Regions from separate parts of the Kluyvera georgiana genome, predicted to be linked through region 4. Evidence: predicted binding sites of a transcription regulator. Region 4 holds the regulator's gene; each other region holds the start of a gene.
What was found. Region 4 encodes Fur, which represses iron uptake genes when iron is present. Its sites were predicted from a motif close to ATAATAATGAGAACNACTATCAA; they were not measured.

Region 1 (5,582 bases), 2.1 Mb from region 4:
TATGCTGGGGCAACTGAGCTGGTTGGTGGAGCAGGCCGATGAAGGGAATCAAATCCTGAAGCTGGATAACGGTCACGTTGACGCTTTCGATCAAAGCAGCGAACAGGTTGTGCTGTTAAATCGGGTTAAAAACGCGCTGGACTGGGGCGGTTTTGTGCTTTACGCACAGCCTATCAGAAAACCTTCTGGTGAAGGTTACTACGAGATCCTAAGCCGCCTCGTTGACGCTGACGGCATGGTGACGCCGGACAAATTTATCCCTGTTCTCGCGCAGTTTAACCTCAGCAAACGTTTTGACATGCAGGTGCTGGAGTACCTGTTCAGCTCGCTGGACGAGCTTCCCAATAAGAACTTCTCGGTGAATCTGATGCCGTACACCTTGATGCAAAAGGGTAGCGCCGCCGAGATTATCGCGCTATTCCGCCGTTATCACGTCGATGTTAAGCGCATTATTATTGAGATTACCGAAGAGCAGGCATTCTCCAACTCGGATGTCAGCGTCGCTAATATCCAGCAGTTGCGTCAGTTTGGCTGCCTGATTGCGATTGATGACTTCGGTACCGGCTACGCGAACTACGAGCGCCTGAAGCGACTGGAAGCTGACATCATCAAGATAGACGGCTGCTTCGTCCGCGATGTTTTAAACAATCCGATGGATGCGATGATTATTCGCTCTATCTGCGAGATGGCGAAGCTGCGAAATTTGTCCGTGGTGGCAGAATATGTCGAAACGGAAGAACAGCAACAGCTGCTGGAGCGCCTTGGCGTGCACTATATGCAGGGCTACCTGATTGATAAACCGCGTCCGCTCTGGCAGCTTGAGAACAAAAAAAAGGACCTGTAACAACGTTACAGGTCCTGATGTTAGCGACGGTGAATTACAGAACCAGCGCGGCGATAGACGCAGACAGTACGCTCACCAGCGTAGAACCGTAAACCAGCTTCAGGCCGAAGCGAGAAACCACGTTACCCTGTTCTTCGTTCAGACCTTTAATCGCACCCGCGATGATGCCGATGGAAGAGAAGTTGGCGAAGGAGACCAGGAACACGGAGATGATGCCGACCGCGCGCGGAGAGAGCTCAGCGGCGATTTTCTGCAGATCCATCATGGCAACGAATTCATTGGAAACCAGTTTGGTCGCCATGATGCTGCCCACCTGCAGGGATTCACTTGCCGGTACACCCATGATCCATGCAACCGGATAGAAAATGTAGCCCAGAATGCCCTGGAAGGAGATGCTGTAGCCAAACCAGCCGGTCACGGTGGCGAACAGGGCGTTCAGCGCGGCGATAAGGGCGATAAAACCGATCAGCATCGCAGCAACGATAATGGCCACTTTGAAACCTGCCAGAATGTATTCACCCAGCATTTCGAAGAAGCTCTGACCTTCGTGCAGGTTAGACATCTGAATGTTTTCTTCGCTGGCATCAACGCGGTACGGGTTGATAAGCGACAGAACGATAAAGGTGCTGAACATGTTCAGTACCAGCGCCGCGACAACGTACTTCGGCTCCAGCATGGTCATGTAGGCGCCAACGATAGACATCGACACGGTAGACATCGCCGTCGCCGCCATGGTGTACATGCGGTTACGGGACATTTTTCCGAGGATATCTTTATAGGCGATGAAGTTTTCAGACTGGCCCAGAATCAGGGAGCTGACGGCGTTGAAAGACTCCAGTTTGCCCATGCCGTTGATTTTCGAGAGCACGGTACCAATCGCGCGGATCACGATAGGCAGTACGCGAATGTGCTGCAGGATACCGATCAACGCAGAAATGAAGACGATAGGGCACAGGACTTTCAGGAAGAAGAAGGCCAGACCTTTATCGTTCATGCTACCGAAGACAAAGTTGGTCCCTTCATTAGCAAAGCCGAGAAGTTTTTCGAACATCTCGGAGAAGCCTCTGACAAAACCCAGACCGATATCGGAGTTCAGGAAGAACCAGGCCAACAGCACTTCAATAACCAGAAGCTGAATAACGTAACGAATGCGGATCTGTTTGCGGTTCGAACTGACCAGCAGGGCCAGAACAGCTACCACAACGAGCGCGAGAATAAAATGCAAGACGCGGTCCATATTTGCTCCAAACATGAGACGGGTTAAATTTTCGTGCACATTCTATGTAACATGATTAAATAAAACGAGATCTGTCTCTCACTATATTCAGAAGCTGTGAGCAAACTCAAAATTAGTGATCAAACATACATTTTTGTTATGTTGAGTAAATGTATGAAAAGTTTCCGTGTTGTACTACTCTCTTCTTAAGCGTATACCAAACCTTCCCAACCTCCAGTCTGGCTATTGGTTCCGGCTATCAGAATAATCATTATCACCTTGCTTAAATGAACTTGATAATCATTCTCATTCTGTTAGCCTAAAACATAGCAAAGGCTATGTTTTTGAGGCAGAGAATGACAAACAGTCGCATTGAAACTAACAGCTGTCGTACCGCACGCCGTATGCGGCTGGCGCTGATGGGGCCGGCATTTATTGCCGCGATCGGCTATATCGATCCGGGCAACTTTGCGACCAACATTCAGGCGGGCGCCAGCTTTGGCTACCAGTTGCTGTGGGTGGTAGTGTGGGCCAACCTGATGGCGATGCTGATTCAGGTGCTTTCAGCAAAGCTGGGTATCGCCACGGGGAAAAACCTCGCGGAGCAGATTCGCGACCATTACCCACGACCGGTGGTCTGGTTCTACTGGGTGCAGGCGGAAATTATCGCCATGGCGACCGATCTTGCCGAGTTTATCGGTGCGGCGATCGGCTTTAAGCTGATTCTGGGCATTTCGCTATTGCAGGGCGCGGTGCTGACCGGGATTGCCACCTTTTTGATTCTGATGCTTCAGCGCCGTGGGCAAAAACCGCTGGAAAAAGTTATCGGCGGCCTGCTGCTGTTTGTGGCTGCAGCCTATATCGTTGAGCTGGTGTTCTCTCAGCCCGCGCTGGCGCCGCTGACCAAAGGCATGCTCTTGCCATCGTTGCCAAACGGCGAGGCGGTCTACCTGGCGGCGGGCGTGCTGGGGGCAACCATTATGCCGCACGTTATTTATCTTCACTCATCGCTGACCCAGCATCTGCACGGCGGCAGCGCTAAAGAGCGCTATCAGGCCACCCGCTGGGACGTCGCTATCGCCATGACCATCGCCGGCTTCGTGAACCTGGCGATGATGGCGACCGCCGCAGCGGCTTTCCATTTCCACGGACATACCGGGATTACCGATCTCGATCAGGCCTACCTGACGCTTGAACCGCTGCTCAGCCATGCGGCGGCGACTATTTTTGGCCTCAGCCTGATCGCGGCCGGTCTCTCCTCTACGGTGGTGGGTACGCTTGCCGGCCAGGTGGTGATGCAGGGCTTTATTCGCTTTCACATTCCGCTCTGGTTCCGCCGTGCGGTCACCATGCTGCCGTCGTTTATTGTCATTCTGATGGGGCTGGATCCGACGCGTATTCTGGTGATGAGCCAGGTGCTGTTGAGCTTTGGGATTGCGCTGGCGCTGGTTCCGCTGCTGATTTTCACCAGCGACCGCAAGCTGATGGGCGAACTGGTCAACACGCGGTGGATTAAACGCCTCGGCTGGGCGATCGTTGCGGTGGTGGTGGCGCTGAACGGCTGGCTGCTGCTGGGAACCCTGCTGAATTAATTGCCCGATTGCCGTGACCCGCGACAGGTCACGGTTTTTCTGGCGTTTTTTCGTTACGCTGTGTTTTGCGTTTAACCTCAGCGAACGTTCATGAACTCTTTTGATCTCTCTTTTCTCAAATACCTTCAGGATAACAGCCCGCTCGCGGTCGATAGCGCGGTGCTGCGCTTTGGCAAAACGCTTTCCACCCTGAAGCGAACGATGAAAGAGCTTAACGAACTGCTGCCGGATGAAGCGCATCTCCATCAGGATAATGCGTTTATTACGACCGACATCACCTACAGTGATTACATCCAGTTTTTACAGCGCGTGCGTTTTAACCGCTATCTCACTACCGGTGAAGAGCGCGTTCAGGATCTGTTTGTTGCGCTCTGTCTGCACGATGTGGTCAATAAAAATGAGTACTATAAAAAGTTCTATGTCAGCGCCGGGACGGTGAAAAACGATAATACGCTCATGCTCAACCGGGTGCAGGAAAGTGGGTTAACGCTGCTGAGCATACCGAGAAAAGGTTCGCAACTGGTGGGCGATGAATTCAGCCTGCGTCTGGCAGCCTGTATGTCGATTCTGAAAACCGTCGAGATCGGTACCGGTCATCAACTGATTGCGCATCAGGCCAACGAGCCTATCAATCGTTCCATTGCCGAGCAGTTTCTCCATGAGTGTGCGCAGGAGATTACCCAGGCGGCGGCCTATTATGAAAAGGTCATCAGCCCGGTGATTCACCTTGGCTACAACGGGCGGAAATATCTGCTGGTCTATCTCAGTCTGGCGCTACAGCGTATTCGTCGCGGGCGACTCATTCACGACAGCTCGGCGGCGGCATTTCTGACCACCTATCCCTACCGCGTGCTGGCCGAGAAAGATGAAAATGCCTGCCTGGATATGCTTATCGCTTCGCTGACTTTTACCTGGCGCCCTTTTACGCTCTACGACGCGCGGCTGGTTGGGTACGTTAAGCTGGCCTGCGAGGTGATGTCCCACGGTCTGAAGGCAACGATTCACAATCATCACGGCTGGTTTGCCGAAATTTACCACTTTATCTATGCGGCCATTGTGCAGAACAAACTGCGCCTGTGGTTTGATGATAAAAAGTTGCACGATGTGCAGCGCCGTTATCCGGACCTCTGGCTGCACGTTCAGCGTGCGCTGCGGGAAATAGAATCGCGTTGGCAGATGTCATTTTCGGCGATTCATCTGGCGACCCTGGTGCTGATTATCAAAAAGCATGAACTGAAAAATCGCGTGGTCAGCGATGTGAAAAAGCGCGTCATCATTGTGACCAACTCATCAGAGAGTAAAGTGGGCTACTTCAAAGAGGTGCTGCTTTCGCGTTTTCACATTGAGGTGCTGGCCTGCGTCAACATCAACGAGCTGGACAGGCTCCAGCAGCAGGATTTCGACCTGTTAATTGCCTTTACCAATAAAATTGCCAGTCATCTTCGCCATGCTCAACTGAGCTACGTGAAGGTGAATTTCTATCTGACGCAGGATGATTTTCAACTGCTGCGTGAGCACGGGTTGAGCCCGGCGCGCAAAAAAATACCCGTTGACGCGTTCGTGCAACAGGTACAGGGGATGAGCCCGCAGGCGCTAAAAACCTTCCTCGAGCAGCACTACGGCGACGTCTTTATTTAACCCGCGGCTGGCGCACGCCGCGACACCATACCGCGTGCAGTTCATGTTCGGCGTTAAGCACCAGAATATCGGCATCTTTGCCGGGGGTCAGGCTACCTTTGCGATCCGCCACGCCCGCGAGGATGGCGGGATTGAGACAGGCGACCTGCGCCGCAGACACCCATCCGTGCGCCAGACGCTCCACCACGTTCTTGACGGAATCCAGAAAACTCATTTCCAGCTTGCGCACTTCCGGCCAGTCTTCGGCGCGGATGGTGCGGGTGCAGCCGTGGCAGTCGGTGATTTCCAGCGC
Region 2 (5,582 bases), 2.2 Mb from region 4:
TAATACCGCAACCGCGTACTTCAACGTGCTGAGCGCCATTGACTCGCTCTCCTACACCGAAGCGCAGAAACAGGCGATTTACCGTCAGTTAGACCAAACCACCCAGCGCTTCAACGTGGGCCTGGTCGCCATCACCGACGTGCAGAACGCCCGTTCACAGTACGATACCGTACTGGCGAACGAAGTCACCGCGCGTAACAACCTCGACAACGCGGTAGAAGCGCTGCGTCAGGTCACCGGTAACTACTATCCGGAGCTGGCGTCACTGAACGTCGACAGCTTCAAAACCGATAAGCCGCAGGGCGTGAACTCTCTGCTGAAAGAGGCGGAGAACCGCAACCTCTCCCTGTTGCAGGCTCGCCTGAGCCAGGACCTGGCGCGTGAGCAGATTCGCCAGGCGCAGGACGGCCACCTGCCGACGCTGGATTTAACCGCCTCTACCGGGGTGTCTAACACCTCTTACAGCGGCTCTAAAACTCGCGGCTCTTCGCAGTACGATGATAACGATGCCGGTCAGAACAAAGTGGGTCTGAGCTTCTCCCTGCCGCTGTATCAGGGCGGAATGGTCAACTCGCAGGTGAAACAGGCGCAGTACAACTTCGTTGGTGCCAGCGAGCAGCTTGAAAGCGCGCACCGCTCCGTGGTGCAGACCGTGCGTTCTTCCTTCAATAACGTCAACGCCTCTATCAGCAGCATCAACGCCTACAAACAGGCGGTGGTTTCTGCGCAGAGTTCTTTAGACGCCATGGAAGCGGGCTACTCCGTCGGTACCCGTACCATCGTTGACGTGCTGGATGCGACCACCACGCTGTACAACGCGAAGCAACAGCTCTCCAGCGCGCGTTACAACTATCTGATCAACCAGTTGAATATCAAAAATGCACTGGGCACGCTGAACGAGCAGGATCTGCTGGCGCTGAACAACACCCTGGGCAAACCGGTTTCGACCGCCAATGCCACCATTGCGCCTGAAAATGCGCAGCAGGATGCCACAGCCGACGGCTACACCTCTCCGGCCACCAGCAAAGCGCGTCTCCGCTAAGGCTGACGTTTGCAGGCAACAAGGTCCGCCCCGTGCGGACCTTTTTTTGCGCCAACGTAAGGCAACGTAAAGATCCCCCGCTTTCGCCGCTTCTTCGCTTCATTTTCGACCACTCATCCACTATCCTGAGCGCTATTGCAATACCATTCCACTGGGTCCAGGAAGAATAAAATGAAACGGACAAACAACATTCAGCACGCCGCTTTCCGTAAAAGCTGGGGCGCGCGCCATCTCACACCGGTTGCACTGGCCGTCACCGCCGTCTTTATGCTCGCAGGCTGTGAGAAAACCGATGAAACCGTCACGCTGTATCAGAATGCGGACGACTGCTCCGCTGCCAACCCGGGCAAAAGCGCGGAGTGTACAACAACGTTCAACAACGCGCTGAAAGAAGCCGAACGCACCGCGCCGAAATACGCCAGCCGTGAAGACTGCGTAGCCGAATTCGGCGAAGGCCAGTGCCAGCAGGCACCTGCCCAGGCGGGCATGGCCCCAACCGGTGAGAACCAGGCGCAGGCGCAAAGCAGCGGCAGCTTCTGGATGCCGCTGATGGCGGGTTATATGATGGGCCGCATGATGAGCGGCGGCATGGGCGGCTACCAGCAGCAGCCGGTCTTCACCTCGAAGAACCCGTCCAGCCCGGCCTACGGTAAATACACCGACGCCAGCGGTAAAAACTACGGCGCAGCCCAACCGGGCCGTTCGATGAACGTGCCGAAAACCGCCATGGCGCCGAAACCGGCAACCACCAGCACCGTTACCCGCGGCGGCTTCGGTGAGTCGGTGGCGAAACAGTCCACCATGCAGCGTAGCGCCACCGGCACCACCTCCCGCTCAATGGGTGGCTGATCGCCATGGAAAGAATCAGTATTGTTGAACGCCCGGACTGGCGTGAAAAGGCGACCGAATACGGTTTTAACTTCCATACCATGTACGGTGAGCCGTACTGGAGCGAGGAAGCGTACTACAAGCTCACCCTCGCGCAGGTGGAAAAACTGGAAGACGTCACCGCAGAGATTCACCAGATGTGCCTGAAGGTGGTCGAGCGCGTCATCGCCAGCGATGAGCTAATGGCTAAATTCCGGATTCCAAAGCACACCTGGGGCTTTGTCCGCCAGTCGTGGCAGACAAACCAGCCGTCGCTCTATTCGCGCCTGGACCTGGCGTGGGACGGCAAGGGCGAGCCGAAGCTGCTGGAGAATAACGCCGACACGCCAACCTCGCTGTATGAAGCGGCATTTTTCCAATGGATCTGGCTGGAAGATCAGCTGAACGCGGGCAATCTGCCAGCAGGCAGCGACCAGTTCAACAGCCTGCAGGAAAAGCTGATCGATCGCTTTAACGAACTGCGCGAACAGCACGGATTCCAGCTGTTGCACATGACCTGCTGCCGCGATACCGTAGAAGATCGCGGCACCGTTCAGTATCTGCAGGACTGTGCGGCGGAAGCAGGTGTCGCAACCGAATTCCTCTACATCGAAGATATCGGCCTGGGTGAGAAAGGTCAGTTTACCGATCTGCAGGATCAGGTGATCGGCAATCTGTTCAAGCTCTATCCGTGGGAGTATATGCTGCGCGAGATGTTCTCCACCAAGCTGGAAGACGCTGGCGTGCGCTGGCTGGAACCGGCATGGAAGAGCATCATCTCTAACAAAGCGCTGCTGCCGCTACTGTGGGAGATGTTCCCGGATCACCCGAACCTGCTCCCGGCCTACTTCGCCGAAGACGATCATCCGCAGATGGACAAATTTGTGGTGAAACCGATCTTCTCTCGCGAAGGCGCGAACATTTCGATCGTTGAAAATGGCAAAACCATCGAGCAGGTCGAAGGCCCGTACGGCGAAGAAGGGATGATCGTCCAGCAGTTCCATCCGCTGCCGAAGTTTGGCGACAGCTATATGCTGATCGGCAGCTGGCTGATTAACGATCAGCCAGCCGGAATCGGTATTCGTGAGGACAGAGCGCTGATCACTCAGGATCTTTCACGCTTCTATCCGCACATCTTCGTCGAGTAATCGTCAGCCAATTACCACCGACAGCATACTCAGCGAGCCCATTTCGATACCGTCTACCGGGATCGTGATGGGCTCTTCGCCATCCCATGCCCCCAGCACGTACAGCAGCGGCAGGAAGTGATCCGCCGTCGGGTTAGAGAGCGACCCGCCTTCATGCGACAGGTAGTTCACCAGCGGATGCTGCTCCGTCGGCCCTTTCCAGTCCAGATTCGCCTTCACATAGTCGCTAAAGGAGCTGGCCCACGGGTATGGCGTAGAATCGCCGTGCCATTTCGCGGTGCGCAGGTTGTGCACCACGTTGCCGCTCGCCACCAGCATGATGCCTTCATCGCGCAGGCTGGCCAGCTTACGGCCCATCTCAAAATGCCACGCCGCCGGTTTGGTGCTGTCGATGCTCAGCTGCACCATCGGGATATCCGCCTTCGGGTACATTTTGATCAGCACGCCCCAGGAACCGTGGTCAAAGCCCCACGCTTCTTTGTCCAGCGCCACCGGTACCGGAGCCAGCAGCTCAACCAACCGCTGCGCGAGTTCAGGGGAACCTGGCGCCGGGTAATGGGTATCGTACAGCGCCTGCGGGAAGCCGCCAAAGTCATGAATGGTCTTCGGCGTTTCCATCGCCGTCACCCCCGTGCCGCGGGTAAACCAGTGCGCGGAGACCACGACAATCGCTTTCGGGCGCGGCAGCGTCTCGCCCAGGTGCTGCCAGGTACGGGTATAGAGGTTATCTTCCAGTACGTTCATGGGACTACCGTGACCTAAAAACAGTGCTGGCATTCGGCTACGAGACATGGTGTTATCCTTCCAGAGGCATTGATTTGATAACACCACATTAACCTGTTTTCAGTGAGGATAAACTCAGATAAGCGTGATGATGATCTTCAGAAAATTTGAATGTAAGGATGACGTAAAGAGTGCGTTCAGCCCTCGCAAGGGAAAACGATTTTCAATATTATGAATGATAATCATTATCATAAGGAGTAAACAATGTCGGTTCCACTGATTCTGACATTATTGGCCGGGGCGGCGACGTTCATCGGCGCTTTTCTTGGGGTGATCGGCCAGAAGCCTTCTAACCGCGTGCTGGCGTTTTCCCTCGGCTTTGCCGCCGGGATTATGCTGCTCATCGCCCTGATGGAGATGCTGCCGGCAGCGCTGGATGCGCCGGGCATGCCGCCGGTGCTCGGCTACGGCATGTTTGTCTTTGGCCTGCTTGGCTACTTCGCCCTCGACAGGGTGCTGCCGCATGCCCATCCGCAGGATCTGATGCAAAAGAATACGCAGCCGCTGCCGCGCAATATTCGTCGCACCGCCGTTTTGCTAACATTGGGTATCAGCCTGCATAACTTCCCGGAAGGGATCGCCACTTTCGTCACCGCCAGCAATAATCTTGAGCTGGGCTTTGGCATTGCGCTGGCCGTGGCGCTGCACAATATCCCGGAAGGATTGGCGGTCGCCGGGCCGGTCTACGCCGCCACGGGTTCAAAGCGTAAAGCGGTATTCTGGGCGGGCATTTCCGGCATGGCCGAAATCCTCGGCGGCGTACTGGCCTGGGCGATTCTTGGCAGCATGGTGTCGCCGGTGGTCATGGCGGCGATTATGGCAGCGGTCGCCGGCATCATGGTCGCCCTTTCCGTGGACGAGCTGATGCCGCTGGCGAAAGAGATTGATCCTAACAATAACCCCAGCTACGGCGTGCTGTGCGGTATGTCGGTGATGGGAATGAGTCTGGTGGTGTTGCAGTCGATGGGTATCGGCTAATGCGATAAAAAAACCCGGGTCGCTGAGCTAACCGGGTTTTATCATTTGCGATTTACTGTCAATCAGCTGGCTTTACGTTCATGTTCACGACGATAAGCCACCAGATCTTCGATGGTCACCAGCGCCATGTTATGTTTCTTCGCAAACTCGATGCACTCCGGCGCGCGCGCCATGGTGCCATCGTCGTTGGTCAATTCACACAGAACACCCGCCGGTTTGAAGCCTGCCAGGCTGACCAGATCGATAGTCGCTTCGGTGTGACCACCACGGGTCAGTACACCGCCTGGCTGTGCGCGCAGCGGGAATACGTGGCCCGGACGGTTCAGGTCGGACGGTTTCGCGTTATCGGCGATTGCCGCACGAACGGTGGTCAGGCGGTCAGCGGCGGAAACGCCGGTGGTGACGCCGTGTGCCGCTTCAATAGTGACGGTAAAACCGGTGCCGTAGGCGCTGGTGTTATTTTCCACCATCATCGGCAGATCCAGCTGTTTACGGCGTTCGTCGGTCAGACACAGACAAACGATGCCGCTACCGTGACGGATAGTCAGCGCCATTTGTTCAACGGTCATGTTTTCGGCGGCAAAGATCATGTCGCCTTCGTTCTCACGATCTTCATCGTCCAGCACCATCGCGCCGCGGCCTTCGCGCAGGGCAATCAGTGCGTTTTCAACGCGTTCAAACGGAGTACCAAAAGAGGAAAGTAGCGTCTGATTCATGGTAAAAAAACCTCATTAAAATTATGGTTACCAGAATCAGGGCAGTCT
Region 3 (5,582 bases), 1.4 Mb from region 4:
GCTGGCGTTGATGTTCGGTTAAACTAATACCGTCGAACATATGACCCTGGCCATATCGCAGCGAATTATCTTCCGCTGGGTGCCAGTTAACGCTGGTGACGACTTCATCGGCCTGGCTTAGTGCACTGAATGCCAGCGTTGAGGCCATGACGGCAGCGATAACATTGCGCATCACATGCTCCCAAAAACTTTTGTGTCGCGATTCAACGAGAGACAGTTTACGATTCAGGCTGAAAACATCCGTCAGGGGGTGTAAAACAACGTAAAGTCATGGATTAGCTGGCTCTGATGACGTAATTTCTGCCTCGGAGGGATGAAAATATGAATAAAATTTTATTAGTTGATGATGACCGAGAGCTGACTTCCTTACTTAAGGAACTGCTTGATATGGAAGGCTTTAACGTTCTGGTTGCCCATGACGGCGAACAGGCGCTTGCGCTTCTTGATGACAGCATCGACCTACTTTTACTCGACGTGATGATGCCGAAAAAGAACGGAATCGACACGCTGAAGGAATTGCGACAAACACACCAGACTCCCGTCATTATGCTAACCGCCCGCGGAAGCGAGCTGGATCGCGTTCTGGGCCTTGAACTGGGCGCGGATGACTATTTACCTAAACCCTTTAACGATCGCGAGCTGGTCGCGCGTATCCGCGCTATTTTGCGCCGTTCGCACTGGAGCGAACAGCAGCAAAGTAGTGATGCCAGTTCGCCTACCGTAGAAGTTGACGCCCTGAGCCTGAACCCAGGCCGCCAGGAAGCCAGCTTCGATGGTCAAACTCTGGAGCTCACCGGCACCGAATTCACCCTGCTCTATCTGCTGGCGCAGCATTTGGGTCAGGTGGTGTCGCGCGAACATTTAAGCCAGGAAGTGCTGGGCAAACGCCTAACGCCGTTCGACCGCGCAATTGACATGCACATTTCCAACCTGCGTCGGAAACTGCCGGAACGTAAAGACGGTCATCCGTGGTTTAAAACCCTGCGTGGTCGCGGCTACCTGATGGTCTCCGCTTCATGATAGGAAGTTTAACCGCCCGCATCTTCGCCATCTTCTGGTTAACCCTGGCGCTGGTGTTGATGCTGGTTTTGATGTTACCCAAGCTCGACTCGCGTCAGATGACCGAACTGCTCGATAGCGAGCAGCGTCAGGGCATCATGATTGAACAGCACGTTGAAGAAGAGCTGGCCAACGATCCCCCCAACGATTTGATGTGGTGGCGTCGGCTGTTCCGCGCAATTGATAAATGGGCTCCGCCGGGCCAGCGTCTGCTGCTGGTCACCAGCGAAGGTCGCGTGATTGGCGCAGAACGCAACGAAATGCAGATTATCCGTAACTTTATCGGGCAGTCGGACAACGCCGACCATCCGCAGAAGAAGAAATACGGGCGCGTGGAGTTAGTCGGGCCATTTTCAATTCGTGACGGTGAAGATAACTATCAGTTGTACCTGATCCGTCCGGCCAGCAGTTCGCAGTCTGACTTTATCAACCTGCTGTTCGACCGGCCGCTGTTGCTGCTGATCGTCACCATGCTGGTCAGCGCGCCGCTGCTGCTGTGGCTGGCGTGGAGCCTGGCAAAACCGGCGCGTAAGCTGAAAAACGCCGCGGATGAAGTCGCCCAGGGCAACCTGCGTCAGCATCCCGAACTGGAATCCGGGCCGCAGGAGTTTCTGGCGGCAGGGGCCAGCTTTAACCAGATGGTCATGGCGCTGGAACGGATGATGACCTCCCAGCAGCGTCTGCTCTCCGATATCTCCCACGAGCTGCGCACGCCGTTAACGCGTCTGCAACTGGGCACTGCGCTGCTGCGTCGCCGCAGCGGTGAAAGCAAAGAGCTGGAGCGCATCGAGACAGAAGCGCAGCGTCTGGATAGCATGATCAACGACATGTTAGTGATGTCGCGCAATCAACAGAAGAGCGCGCTGGTGAGCGAGACGCTGAAGGCGAATCAGCTGTGGGGCGAGGTGTTGGATAACGCCGCGTTCGAAGCCGAACAGATGGGTAAATCGTTCAACGTTGACTATCCGCCGGGGCCGTGGCCGCTGTATGGCAACCCGAACGCGCTGGAAAGCGCGTTGGAGAACATCGTCCGTAACGCACTGCGCTACTCGCACACGAAGATCGCCGTGAGCTTCTCGGTGGATAAAGACGGCGTCACCGTTCACGTTGATGACGACGGCCCAGGCGTAAGCCCGGAAGATCGCGAGCAGATTTTCCGTCCGTTCTATCGCACCGATGAGGCGCGAGACCGTGAATCTGGCGGCACCGGGCTGGGGCTGGCGATTGTCGAAAGCGCCATGCAACAGCATCGCGGCTGGGTGAAGGCCGACGACAGCCCGCTTGGCGGGTTGCGGCTCACGCTGTGGCTACCGCTTTACAAGCGAACCTAAAAACCATCGGCCTGCATATGCAGGCCGATTTTTTTTGGCCATGGGCGTTTGACCGCCTGATGGCGCTACGCTTATCAGGCCTACTTGCCCCACAATCTTCGGCTGTTATCTTCAATTCTTCCGCTCAGGCGGCGCTTCTGCATGGTTCTGCTCCAGCTAACTGACAATCCGGCTGCGCTCAGCAGGCGGTGATACTGGTCGTCATCGAACGGCATATGCCAGGCAATGGCGGCGGCGTCATACACCGAAACATCGCTCAGGCGCGACACCAGCGCCAGCGGATCGTCAGTAGAAACCTTACCCGGCGCAATCACCCGGTACAGCCAGCCCACCTTGCCGCTGCGCTGCATCTGAGAAGCCATATCACTGATAGCAAAGTGGAAATTGAGTTTAAAACACGGAGAGCGGGGCTGAGTCACCTGAATCAACGTCTCACCCCAGCGGTAAATATCACCGATAAACACGTTGTGCTCGGTCATCCCTTTCGTCGACAGGTTCTCACCAAACGCCGGGGCGCAAAACAGGGCTGCCTGTTCGGGGAATTCACGAATCAGGTCTTCATAATGTTCGCGGGGGAACTGACACAGCGCGCGGTCGGGCCCACCGTGGATTTTTTTCTCGGCCTGTTCATCACCCAACAATCCCAGCTCGGTGAGTTCCAGTTCGCCATCCATCTGGACCTTTGCAATGGCGCTTGGGCGACTGCCGTCATAGTCGCGGATTTTGCCAATAAACACGTCTACCGGATAATGCATCTGCTGCTCCTTACGCGGATACAAAAAAAGCGAGTCATCAGACTCGCTTCTACAGAGGTGCAATGCAAATTATTTTTTAGCGGCGAAACGCGCAGCTGCTTCGTCCCAGTTCACCACGTTCCAGAACTCTTTGATGTAGTCCGGGCGGCGGTTCTGGAATTTCAGGTAGTAAGCGTGTTCCCAAACGTCCAGGCCCACGATCGGGAAGCCGGAAGCGCCGGAAACGGCTTCACCCATCAGCGGGGAATCCTGGTTTGCGGTAGAAACCACCGCCAGTTTGTCGCCTTTCAGCACCAGCCACGCCCAGCCGGAGCCGAAGCGAGTTGCTGCTGCTTTTTCAAATTCAGCTTTGAAGTTGTCAACGGAACCGAAGTCACGCTCGATAGCCGCTTTCAGATCACCCTGCAGGGTGGTGCCTTTTTTCAGGCCTTTCCAGAAGAAGCTGTGGTTAGCGTGGCCGCCAGCGTTGTTACGCAGAACGGTTTTCTTGTCGGCCGGCAGCTGGTCCAGTTTCGCGATCAGTTCTTCAGCAGACAGAGAAGCGAACTCCGGCAGGCTTTCCAGCGCTGCGTTAGCGTTGTTCACGTAAGCCTGATGGTGTTTGCTGTGATGGATTTCCATCGTCTGTTTGTCGAAGTGCGGTTCCAGGGCATCGTACGCATAAGGCAGTGACGGCAGGGTATAGCTCATAATCATCTCCATTATTGTCGGGCGGCAAACCTGTAAACGCCGCGTAATCAGTTGGTTCATTATAGTTAATTAAATGATATTGAAAATGATTATCAATGCCGTAGTTTTTATAAGGTTATAACTTTAGTGGATAGCCCATTTTTTGTTAACCAGAACAGTCGATTACACCACGTACTGCCCAGGTCAGCACCTCTCCTGTGAGGCGGCCTCTTGATGAAAAGGCAGCCTCACAGCAGCGTTTAACGTGCTGAAATTTCTCCCGTCTCCAAATCCAGATGGAAGTTTCTGGAAGGATTGCCCTGCAAATACTTGTCGATCACCGTAAAAATACTGCCAAAACGCAGACGATAGATTGTCTCAAAATCACTGTTCGCCGTAAGCGCCGGCATCGACGCCGGTAACGACTCGGCCAGCACACGTGTAAGCAGCTGATACTGACGTAATCGCGTGGCGGAAATATCGCGCAGCGCCAGCTCATCGGCATTGCGCAGACGGTAAAAATCGACGGCGAGATCGAAGCCATTCCATTCAGAAAAATCGGCCAGCTTCATGCCCGTATTTTGCGCCAGGCTTTGTGCTTTCTGTTCCGCCCGATGCCATGCAGCAGCATTTTTTTTCAGATATTGTTGACGGACATCCCGCACGGGTGGCGTGACGCCTTTAGCGCAAATGGCATGATCATCGCTAACGGGCACGCTCAATACGCTCTGAAAATCGCTATGGCTGCTTATCTGGCTCAATATCAACATCTCTGCGCCATTCAGGCTGAACAGCATCTGGCGGATATCACATGGCCACTCTTCGGGAATGAAGCGTAAACGGGTCAGTTCGGTGATATGCCAATTGGTAAAGTCATAGTAGTTCTTCGCCCCCAACACGGCCTTATTCCACAAATGCGGAGAATGAGTCATGTTCAGATGATCCCATTCCTGCTGGTAGTGTTCAAAAAGCTCATTGAAACGCGGGACGCTGTCCAGAATAACGGTCTGCACATCAATGCGGGTGCGACTAACAAAATCGAGGATCTTATAAGCGGGTACATATGCCGCCATTGAAGGGGCCTGAATATTAAAAAGCAGGCTGCCGTCCGGATATTTGCGTACCCCGGTATCATTAAAATGCATATGACCGCCCACATGTACGCCAATACCCGTTTTAGCCAGTGCATGGCTGGTATCTTCTTTTGGCGCCCGAGCCAGCTGGAATTTTCCTTTACCAAAGATGGCTTCCAGATCCGCTGCTGCGCCGTTATCAAACTCAACCATCGGGAAATGGCTGAAAGTGACTAACGTTTTATTATTCGCTCTGGCGCGCTGGGCGACGGACGTCATCCAGGCCACCGTTTGTTGCTTGTGGGTGAGCATCTTGTTGTAGCCCGCATCTCCCGAGCCCGCGAAATTATTTGCCGACTCCGGTTTGGTCAGGTCGGCGTTTTCGCGGGGGAGGTACACATTCGCATCCACCGCCATCAGCCAGAGCCCCGGGACGGGTTCAACGAGATAACTACTGTCCGCCACCGTGAAACAGGGGCCATAGCCCGGCTGGCGATATTTTCCGCCGGTTCCCTGCGCACAAATTTCATACTGCCGCTGATGGAAGTCGCTTGCCTGTTGCGCTTTCGCATAGGAATAGCTTGTCTCATCATAAGTGGAATATGGCGTTTCCCAATAAATATCATTCGGTTGAGGGTTCATACCAAACGGCGACATCATTTTCATAATGTATTCATAGCCGCTACTCACCATCT
Region 4 (5,582 bases):
GAATACAATTCATTGGGATTATAAAGTCAAAACCCAACAGCGGGTAGCGCCAAACCAGGGGCACGGCAAAATTCGGATGAGTTCCTCACTTGCCCCTGAGCGTTAGAATGTTGAACATGATACCCTAACCCGACAATGCGAAAAAAAGAACTTTGCTATGAAATTGAATTTCCGAGCGCAATCTGCACAAAACCTGCACAATAATTCCCCCATCGTTCTGGTCCACGGTCTGTTTGGCAGCCTGGATAACCTGGGCATTCTGGCCCGTGACCTGCTTGCCGATCACGATGTCATTCAGGTCGACATGCGTAACCACGGTTTGTCGCCGCGTTCCGACGACATGAGCTACCCGGCCATGGCGCAGGATCTGCTCGATACTCTCGACGCCAACCAGATTGAGAAAGCCACGTTTATCGGCCATTCAATGGGCGGTAAAGCGGTGATGGCGCTGACCGCGCTGGCCCCGGAGCGCATCGACCGCCTGGTGGCTATCGACATTGCGCCGGTGGATTACCACGTGCGTCGTCATGATGAGATTTTTGCCGCGATTAACGCCGTCACCAGCGCGGGCGTCGCCACGCGCCAGCAGGCGGCCACGGTGATGCGCGAGTATCTGCATGAAGAAGGCGTGATTCAGTTTCTGCTGAAGTCATTTGTTGACGGCGCCTGGCGCTTTAACGTGCCGGTGCTGTGGGAGCAATATCCTCACATCGTCGGCTGGGAAACCATTCCCGCCTGGGAACACCCTGCGCTGTTTATTCCCGGCGGTAACTCACCGTATGTCACCGAAGCCTATCGTGATGATCTGCTGGCGCAGTTCCCGCAGGCGAAAGCGCACGTGATTGCCGGTGCGGGTCACTGGGTTCACGCCGAAAAACCGGACGCCGTGTTGCGCGCCATTCGCCGCTATCTCGCCGAGTGATTAAAAATGCATCGACCGCGCGCCATAATGGCCGTGGTCGTTGGCGTGCGGGTTCCACTGTTGTATGATTGCGCGCTGTCTGCGCCGGGCACCGTCCGGTAGCTTGTTTCCCCGAAGTCACTCAGAACCATGGCAAAAGAACAAACGGACCGTACGACATTAGATTTGTTCGCAAATGAGCGTCGGCCGGGAAGACCCAAAACCAATCCGCTTTCGCGTGACGAACAGCTCCGCATTAATAAGCGTAATCAGCTCAAACGCGACAAAGTTCGCGGGCTTAAGCGCGTCGAGCTGAAGCTCAACAGCGACGCCGTTGATGCGCTCAACGAGCTGGCGGCCGCCCGTGACATGAGCCGCAGCGAACTCATCGAAGAGATGCTGATGAGCCAACTGGCGCTGCTGCACGGGCAAGGGAAAGTCTGAAATATCCCCCAGAACACACTTTCATGTAGCAGAGTGTGCAGTACGGCACGATAGCTGTTTCCGCACGCTTCTCTGTTCTGCTATGATTGCCCTTATCTGTGGGCAATAAGCCACCACCATATCATTAAGTTTCAAGAGGTTATTTTACTCATGGCAATCGTTGGCATCTTCTTCGGTAGCGACACCGGGAACACCGAAAATATCGCAAAAATGATTCAAAAACAGCTTGGTAAAGATGTCGCTGACGTTCACGACATTGCCAAGAGCAGCAAAGAAGACCTGGCAGGCTACGATATCCTGCTGCTGGGCATCCCAACCTGGTACTACGGTGAAGCCCAGTGCGACTGGGACGATTTCTTCCCGTCTCTGGAAGAAGTTGACTTCAACGGTAAGCTGGTCGCCCTGTTCGGCTGTGGCGATCAGGAAGACTACGCGGAATACTTCTGCGATGCGTTGGGCACTATCCGCGACATCATTGAGCCAAACGGCGCGACCATCGTTGGTCACTGGCCAACCGCAGGCTACCACTTCGAAGCGTCGAAAGGCCTGGCCGATGACGACCACTTCGTGGGTCTGGCGATTGACGAAGACCGTCAGCCGGAGCTGACCGCTGAACGCGTTGAAAAATGGGTTAAGCAGGTTGCTGAAGAACTGCACCTCGACGAAATCAAAAACGCCTGATGATATTGAGGCGCGATAACAAATCGCGCCTCATTAATAGGTAAAAGCAATCAAAATAATAGCTACATTTTTTTAACTTTTCAGCGCATACCTGTACAATATCTTCTGATTTAGCGTAGGTTCATCGCTCTGTTTGTCGGTGACGCCTCGTTTTTGAAAGCTTAGTTTACCCAAGCCTTGCTGTTTTCATTTAGCCAGGGTCATTCTATAATGAGACGCATTAAAACGGGTGAATTCTCTGTGATACTTTCGCTGATGGAAGTTAATCGTTTAGCAACAGGACAGATTCCGCATGACTGACAATAATACCGCATTAAAGAAGGCTGGCCTGAAAGTCACACTTCCACGGTTAAAGATTCTGGAAGTTCTTCAGGAACCGGATAACCACCATGTCAGCGCGGAAGACTTATACAAACGCCTGATCGACATGGGTGAAGAAATTGGCCTGGCCACGGTTTATCGTGTTCTGAACCAGTTTGACGACGCGGGCATCGTGACCCGTCATAACTTCGAAGGCGGCAAATCCGTTTTCGAACTGACTCAGCAGCATCACCACGATCACCTGATCTGCCTCGACTGTGGCAAAGTGATCGAGTTCAGCGACGAATCTATCGAAGCTCGTCAGCGTGAAATTGCCGCCAAACACGGAATTCGTCTGACCAACCACAGTCTTTATCTTTACGGCCACTGTGCAGAAGGCGACTGCCGTGAAGATGAACATGCGCATGATGGCGTTGAAAAATAACGTTTCGTGATGCCTGAAAAGCCAGCCTGAAGGTTGGCTTTTTTTATGGGCGCAATCTGATCAATTCGCCTCACCTTGCGTATGGTAAAAGCAACTTTGCCCGTCAGGAAAGCGAGCTTGTCATCCGCCTGCTCCAGCGGAGAGCCAACCCTGTAACGCAAAAAGGGCGGAGAAAACTCTCCGCCCTTTTTGCTATAACAACAATCGCTATTTTGTGGCGTTGTTACTGCGAATTTCCTGCCACATTTTATCGCATTTGGCTTTTACGGCCTGGTCGTTACCGGTACGGGTTGCCTGAATACACTGCTGGTAGTCCAGCACGCGTACGCTTTCCTGATTGGCAAACTGTTCGTGCTGTTTCTCTTGCTTCAGCACGTTCAGTACGCTCTGGCAGGCCTGGATTTTATCCGGATTGCCTTCAGCGGTGTTAATGCACGCGCTGTAGGCATCCTTCAGCTTACTGTCTTCTTTCGGCGCGGATGGCTGAGCGCAAGCGGTAAGGCCAGCGGCCATCAGGGCAACAATAATCAGTTTTTTCATACGATGAGCCTCTTAGCGGCGGCAGAGGCTTCCCCTGCCGCATCATGCATCAGAAAATGGTGAACGGTGCGATAACCATAAATTTCACGTCACGCTCATCCTGGAAGATGTTGCCGTAACCACCGCCCCAGCTCGGGATATCGGAGTGGTTGTCGTACTGAGTGAAGTGCAGTTTGAAGAGGGTACCCTTCGCACGACCTTCCTGTACGGTATACATGGCATCCAGGCTGTATGCAGATTCTCTGATCGTATTGTTTTTGTTGTAGTATGCGTCCGGGTTCATCTGCCAGGTCGCTGGTTTCGCATCCCATGCATAGACGTAGGATGCACCCACTGCCCAGCCAGGAAGATTCCAGTTCTTCAGGTCATACATACCGCCGAAGAAGACCGCTTTTTCACCGTTGGCGTTGAAGTCAGAGCGGTTATCCCACCAGATATCCAGACGACCGTTTGAGGAAGCGTAGGTCGGGGTCATACGCTGCAGGAAGTAGCCCTGCTGACCGTCGGCCTTAACCCAGGTTCCTTCCAGACGGAAGTCGAAAACTTCGTTCAGTTTATAGCCGAAGGTTAACGCCTGCAGCCACGCGGTGCCGTCGTAAATATCGTTCACGCCGTGATCGCTCACTTTGTCACGGGTACCGTAGAACTGGTAGCTGGTGGTCAGCGGGCCGCCAGGGATATCAAATTTGTAGCTTGCTTTGGCGAAGTACTGGTCCACATAACCTTCCGCCTGACCGAATGCCGCTTCCAGCACCAGGTCATTTTTGAAATCGTATTTCGCACCGATAGAGTGCAGGTAATCCACCTTGGTCTTCTTATCATTCTGATAGAAGTTATCCATCTCCAGGTGCCATGGCGCCTTATACTCGTTGGTCCACATGTAGGAGAAGCTCAGCGCGCCGTTGTCGCCGTAGTCAAAGTTTGCCCCGGCTTCCGCGCCCTGGTAGGTACCCGGCATAAAGCTCCAGTGCGGCGCCAGCAGGGTTTGACCGGTTGGCTGAATGTAACCCGCACGCGCCCAGGTTGGGCCAAGTTTAAATTTAGCCGCCGCTTTATACAGGCTGATACCGCTCTTATCGCCGCTGTAATCTTCGCTATAGCCTTTGTTTTTTGACGAGAAGGCAATTTCGTTCGGGTGACCGCTTTCGCTACTTTCGTTCATTTCAATTGCGGTAAACGCCGCAATATCAATACCGAACATGTCAGCCGCATAACCTGACTGGAAGTCGAGGTTGGCGTTCCAGGTGGAGTGAGAAAGGTTGGTTTTATATTTGTCGTGATCGGTCACATCTTTACGGTCACGCTCACGCTGCCAGTAATAGATGCCGCCGGTTAATGTTGAATCATCAATGAACCCTTCTGCCTTCGCTTCCGGAGTCATTACAAAGCCTGACATTGCTGTCACACCGGCGATAGCCAGCGCCAGCGTACTACGTTTGCCACTAAACGTACGCATAGTTATATCCTCTTTGACTTTTAAAAATGCCGCTGCAAAGCAGAAGCAAAAAATAAAACGCTAAAAAAAATGAACTTCTGGAAAAAGGTGTTTCAGTACACTGATAGACTATTTTTCGCGACGCGAATTATCAATCCTTTTCCGCAACAAGAGTGCAGGATTATGACAAAGCGCACATATTTGGTTTCAATGTGTAACGTAATGCGTTGTTAACATTTTTCCGCGCCAGACCTTGCGGGGCCTGAATCAAATGTTAATGAGACCGTTTACATGTCCGGCTTATAACAAAGAGTGTGACAAAAAGAGAAAATCTTAGAGGCAGGAAATTCATATTAATTCGCTACGCGAAACTATAGATCATAGAGGGGATATATCGATGAGCAGCACTTCCATTGGAGGGGGATCAGGATTGGCAAAAAAAAACGCCGCAAAGCGGCGTTTTAAAATTAGCTCGTGACTGGCTTAGCCAACCCAGGTATCACGTAAACCAACGGTACGGTTAAAGACCCGCTTCTCTGCCGTGCTGTAGCGGCTATCGAGGCAGAAGTAACCCTCACGCTCGAACTGGTACGCTTTACCGGCCTCAGCGGCCTGCAGAGACGGCTCAGCATAGCCCTGCTTGATAACCAACGACTCTGGGTTCATCACCGCAAGGAAGTCTTCTGCTGCGCCTGGGTTAGGCACGCTGAACAGACGATCGTAAAGGCGAATTTCCACCGGCAACGCATGTGCAGCGCTAACCCAGTGAATCACCCCTTTCACTTTGCGGCCATCGGCCGGATCTTTGCTCAGGGTTTCAGCATCATAGGTACAGA

Region 1: the regulator Fur is predicted to act here: its motif matches at 2,354-2,376, upstream of ABTW00_RS06695 (Nramp family divalent metal transporter).
Region 2: the regulator Fur is predicted to act here: its motif matches at 4,016-4,038, upstream of zupT (zinc transporter ZupT).
Region 3: the regulator Fur is predicted to act here: its motif matches at 3,909-3,931, upstream of sodA (superoxide dismutase [Mn]).

The regions. Positions count from the first base shown of each region.
Region 1 is NZ_CP158865.1:1,396,430-1,402,011, forward strand. Features, by position in the region: gene ABTW00_RS06685 (EAL domain-containing protein) at 1-844, shown strand, start outside; gene nupC (nucleoside permease NupC) at 879-2,081, opposite strand; gene ABTW00_RS06695 (Nramp family divalent metal transporter) at 2,417-3,652, shown strand; gene ABTW00_RS06700 (hypothetical protein) at 3,743-5,290, shown strand; gene ABTW00_RS06705 (N-acetylglucosamine-6-phosphate deacetylase) at 5,283-5,582, opposite strand, start outside.
Region 2 is NZ_CP158865.1:685,034-690,615, reverse strand. Features, by position in the region: gene tolC (outer membrane channel protein TolC) at 1-1,042, shown strand, start outside; gene ABTW00_RS03330 (DUF1190 family protein) at 1,214-1,891, shown strand; gene ABTW00_RS03325 (glutathionylspermidine synthase family protein) at 1,897-3,057, shown strand; gene ygiD (4,5-DOPA dioxygenase extradiol) at 3,061-3,849, opposite strand; gene zupT (zinc transporter ZupT) at 4,045-4,818, shown strand; gene ribB (3,4-dihydroxy-2-butanone-4-phosphate synthase) at 4,881-5,534, opposite strand.
Region 3 is NZ_CP158865.1:4,862,808-4,868,389, forward strand. Features, by position in the region: gene cpxP (cell-envelope stress modulator CpxP) at 1-172, opposite strand, end outside; gene cpxR (envelope stress response regulator transcription factor CpxR) at 322-1,020, shown strand; gene cpxA (envelope stress sensor histidine kinase CpxA) at 1,017-2,390, shown strand; gene yiiM (6-hydroxyaminopurine reductase) at 2,471-3,208, opposite strand; gene sodA (superoxide dismutase [Mn]) at 3,215-3,835, opposite strand; gene ABTW00_RS23010 (metallophosphoesterase) at 4,075-5,582, opposite strand, start outside.
Region 4 is NZ_CP158865.1:3,492,702-3,498,283, forward strand. Features, by position in the region: gene ybfF (esterase) at 158-922, shown strand; gene ybfE (LexA regulated protein) at 1,052-1,345, shown strand; gene fldA (flavodoxin FldA) at 1,496-2,026, shown strand; gene fur (ferric iron uptake transcriptional regulator) at 2,319-2,771, shown strand; gene chiQ (ChiQ/YbfN family lipoprotein) at 2,979-3,311, opposite strand; gene chiP (chitoporin ChiP) at 3,361-4,767, opposite strand; gene glnS (glutamine--tRNA ligase) at 5,230-5,582, opposite strand, start outside.